2 regions of the Moorella naiadis (nom. illeg.) genome follow, and region 1 is predicted to be linked to the other one. Evidence: riboswitches for the same ligand, from Rfam matches in the RefSeq annotation. Region 1 holds a riboswitch; the other holds the start of a gene.
The links. Region 1 has a riboswitch for cobalamin ahead of SDD30_RS03895 (ABC transporter ATP-binding protein). Riboswitches for the same ligand answer to the same signal wherever they lie in the genome.

Region 1 (2,198 bases):
AGAGAGGGAGATGAATACCCCCGGCAGGCGGCGGCGGAGGTAAGCGCCTACCTCCTGTTCGTGGGCGGGATTTTTAAAAGCAAAAAGCAGGCATACCGCCACGGCCGCGACGCCTTACGCCTCCAGCTGGGCGGCAATGGCGGCCAGTTGCTCCCGGTCTAGTGGGAGTAGCGGGACGCCCCGGTAATCCATCCTCTCCCGGAGGCCGAAGCGCAGCCGTCGCGGTACCAGGACCGGCGGTACCGGAGCCCGGAAATCCCATTGGTTCTTTCTCCGGGAGCGCCTGATTTCCAGGGCATCCCGGAAACCGGCAGTGGTGATGAGGGCCGTCTTCACCCCCTTTTTCTCGATCAGGGCGTTAAGGGCCACGGTGAGGATCATCACCCGGGGGGCCATGGCGATATAGGTGGCCAGGGCGCAGCGCTGCAGTTCGCCCCCGGAGAGGGTGATGGGGCTCCTGGTTGCCAGGTGCCGGCCGCCGACGAAGGTGAGGGCACCATCGACCCGGGCACGGATCTCCTCCCTTTCCAGGCCCAGGTTGCCGGCCCCGAAGGCCACGTCTTCAGCAACGCTGAGGTGAAAGAGCTGGTTCTGGGGTTCCTGGTCGACATAGGCCATAAAGGTGGCTATGGCCGGCAGGGTCAAGGAGGCCAGCTCGCGGCTCTTGACTCTTACCTCGCCCACCAACCGGCCGGGGAAAAAATGGGGTATCGCCCCTGCCAGGCAGCGGGCCAGGGTGGACTTACCCGCCCCGGATACCCCGGTGATGACGACAAACTCCCCCTCCTGGATGTGCAGGTCGATATCTTTAAGGACGGTTGCGCTGCCGGGGTAAGAAAAAGACTTAATTGTTGCTCGGATCACGCGCCTTCACCCCCGAAAACAAAAATCCCCACCCAATTAATGGGTGGGGATTTTACCATCATCCGCCACAACAGGTCCACGCCGGGGCAGGTCTCCTGGCTCCCGGATCACCGGAACTCCTGCACCTTCCCCCGCAGGGTGGTCTTGGCAGGCTCCTCCCCGGACACAGTGGCGGGTCCGCTCAGGATTGACACCTGATTCCCTATTCTCCCGCTTAGGCAGCGGGCACCTCCGACGCTTCATAAGGTTTCTTGTTACTAAAAATATACGACGCCCGGTCGAAAATTCCTGCCAGGAGCTTAAAAAAACCGCCAGATCCACCGTATCTTAGAGGGAGTAAATAGTCGGCAGGAGTTCTTTTAGAAGCCGATCAAGGCAGGTAAGGCGCCAACATATCTTAACCGGGAGGGTTTTCCAACCCCGGATAACCCGGATGCTTGGGCAATTAACCTGGCAAAAGTGAAGTGGCAGGGGCTTTTTTAGCCGCGGGCAGCAGCCTTTTTCTCCTGATAACAGGTTTGAAGCAGGGTCGTCACCGGTCCGGGGTGGCCATCACCAACGGGACGGCCGTCTACCTGCGTCAGGGGGAGGATTTCCATCAGGCTGTTGGTCAGGAAGGCTTCCCTTGCTGTAGCGAGCGCCTCCGGTGGTAAAGGTTCTTCTTTTACCATCAGGCCCAGGCCGGTAGCTATTTTCAGGACCCGGGCACGGGCCAGGCCGGGGAGGGGGCCGCTGGCCGGATCGGGGGTATAGAGGGCATCATCAGAAACAATAAAAAGATTGCTGCGGCTGCCTTCGGCCAGGTAACCATCCAGGTTCAGGAGCAGGGCCTCGCGGGCTCCCCTGGACCGGGCCTCGGCCAGGGCCAGGAGGTTTTCCAGATAGTTCATGGTCTTCAATCCGGCCAGGGGGGAACGCTGGTTGCGAGGTATGCTCACAATGGCTGCCGGGCAGCCTCGATGGTACTCCTGAGGGGTATAGGGCAGGCCGTCATTTACCGCCAGGAGCAGGTTAAAACCCTCCCGGCCCTGGAAAAAATTAAGACGGGCGCGGCCGATAGTTACGCCTCTTCTAGCGATGGCCTCCTGGAAGGGGATATTGATAGTCTCCTTTGCAGGTGGTGGCCAGCCCAGGTGCAAAGCACTGTTGGTAAGGCGCTCCAGGTGTTCGTCAAGAAACAGGGGCTGACGATTCTCAATGCGGATGGTCTCAAAGAGCCCGGCTCCGTACAAGAAGCCGGGAGCATCCGGGTCGATGCCGGTTGTGGTGGGGGGATACAAGGAGCCATTTAAATAGACAACCGATCCTGTCATTTTATTCTTTTCCTCCATGTA
Region 2 (2,198 bases), on a different contig from region 1:
CTGCCAAGGCCAAGGGAAACTGCCAGGGCGACCGCCAGAGCCAGGCTTAAAAGAATGATTGTCAATATTTTATGACTTGCCAGCCGGGCATAAAAATCGCCCTCGGCATCGCCGGTAGCATTTTTCCCGGCCATCCTACTATGCATCATTAATGCCCCCTTAAGTGGGTAGACACTTATACCCGGACTTAACCCCCGCGTCTTCCAAGGATGAAAAAAGAAGGTTGGCAGGTTAGCTTATTTAGATTCCGGGTAAACCCAGGTACCCTTTAATTCCATGTGGTAGAACTCCTGCAGTAACTGGCGGTGAACAGCTTCCGGGTCGAGGTCGGCAAAAACGCCGGGGTGGAACCATTTGGCCCAGTAAAGGGAACCGATTACCGACCTGATCCCGGTGCCCAGGCCCCAGCTCATGATATAGACCTTTTTCTGGCTAACCGCGGTTGTTTGCTTCAATGCCGGCCGGGCCAGGATTTCATCATAAAGGGCTTTCATTTTATCCGCGGCGTCCCGGCTGGCCATGCAGATAATGACCTGGGGGTCTTGCCCGGCCAGCCATTCAGGAGTCAGTTCGGGATATTTAACCTTCTGGCCGGCGGCAATATTTTTACCGCCTGATAAGGCAATACGGTCGGCAGCAGGGGTTTTATCGCCGGCACTGTAGTAAGGTTTATTCCACTCGTAGTAAACCCGGGGCTTTTTGTCCTCAGGTATCTTGGCTACCCTTTCCTTAATAATCTGGTAGTATTTATCGCTAAAGGCAATAAGTTTGGCCGCTGTTTCCTCTTTCCCCGTCAGTTCGCCCATTTGTTTAGTTACTAGGGCGGTTTCGTGGGGATAAGAAGTCGTATAGACCAGGACCGGCAGGCCGGCCTCTTCCAGCTTGGCCCGCAGGTCGTCCTTCAACATGGTATCGGCAATGACTACATCCGGGGCGCTCTGGATGATGGTTTCCAGGTTGGGAGCAAAAGAAGATTTAGCCATGACCGGGATTTTCTCCAGAGCAGCCGGGAAGATCGAGTAGCCGTCACGCCCGATGATCTTATCAGCGCTGCCTAAAGCATAAAGAATTTCTGACACACCCGAAGTAATACAAACGATTTTATCCACTGGGCAGGAAATTTTTACTTCTTTGCCGGTGCCGTCAACAAACGTTTTGACTGTTTTCCTGGTATTACCGTTTTGAGTGCCAGTTGTTTTGCTGCTACACCCGGTTACAAAGATTATTACCAGCATTAGCAGGCATATTAACCTGGCGGTAAAACTATATTTTTTGCTCAACATTTTTGATAGCCTCCTCCTTGATTTTTTTACAACGAGCAGGACTCCTGGCTCAGGTTCACCGGCACCGCATTATTGCCACCATCAAAAAAACGGCCTGATCTAACACCTCCCAGCGAACTCCCCGGGCGGGTTAGAATAGGCCGTCCTTCTACCGCTCCCGGCGCATCGGGGACTTCCAGTTATCTGCTCCTTTGGAAGCACCTTGCCGGACCGGCTGGCTGCATTTAAGCCTGGCCCCTCGGGGCCAGACGCCTATCCTTATAAAATTAAACCCCTGCTCCAATATGAACAGGGGGAGTGCCCGTTCCCCATCCTGCGTAGGGAGCATCAGCTACTGCAGCAAGCACCAGGTCTCCTGGCTCGGGTTCTCCGCTCCCCCACGCCTTCCCAGTCCAGCACTCAGCCCCTGCAGTTGCACCGTCCCGAGTACTTCTTAAAAAAGATAACCCGTAGCGGTAGAGATCTTGCTGAGTGCCGGACCAGTGGCCTGTTGTGGGGTCACTCCCCCTTACAGTGGCGCGACCGCGCCGGCTTTGCACCGGCTTCCCTTGATGCTAACCGGATATTGTTTTTATATACTCATTCTTCTTCTACTAAAAACCATAAAATCCTTCCTTGGCTAATTAATTTGCCTCCTTTGGATGCCCTGTTAACACGAAAATAACCCTATTTTCATGTTTGGTTGTTCCCTGCGAGGCATGGCCGATTAGTAAGAAGACTTTTTCTTACAAATTAATATTTTTGTGTCCAAGGCGTCGCCTAATTTGCAAAGGCTGGTGCCTCCGAATTCATCTGTTTCTATGATCCGTTCAATAAAAAAGTATCTCTCAAGAAGTTTGAGGTAATCTTCATAAAAAATGTCCCCGGCAAACTCATAGACCCTCCTTTGCTTCTTTAAAAAAACATCAAAGCTTG

Region 2: linked by a shared signal. The riboswitch ahead of SDD30_RS07950 (ABC transporter substrate-binding protein) and the one ahead of SDD30_RS03895 (ABC transporter ATP-binding protein) in region 1 are both predicted to bind cobalamin.

Annotation. Positions count from the first base shown of each region.
Region 1 covers NZ_JAXGFQ010000004.1:97,891-100,088, reverse strand. Annotated here, with positions in the region: gene SDD30_RS03900 (hydantoinase/oxoprolinase family protein) at 1-102, opposite strand, end outside; gene SDD30_RS03895 (ABC transporter ATP-binding protein) at 115-864, opposite strand; cobalamin riboswitch at 934-1,112, opposite strand; gene SDD30_RS03890 (aminotransferase class IV) at 1,344-2,177, opposite strand; gene pabB (aminodeoxychorismate synthase component I) at 2,174-2,198, opposite strand, start outside.
Region 2 covers NZ_JAXGFQ010000009.1:101,394-103,591, reverse strand. Annotated here, with positions in the region: gene SDD30_RS07955 (FecCD family ABC transporter permease) at 1-149, opposite strand, end outside; gene SDD30_RS07950 (ABC transporter substrate-binding protein) at 237-1,283, opposite strand; cobalamin riboswitch at 1,632-1,832, opposite strand.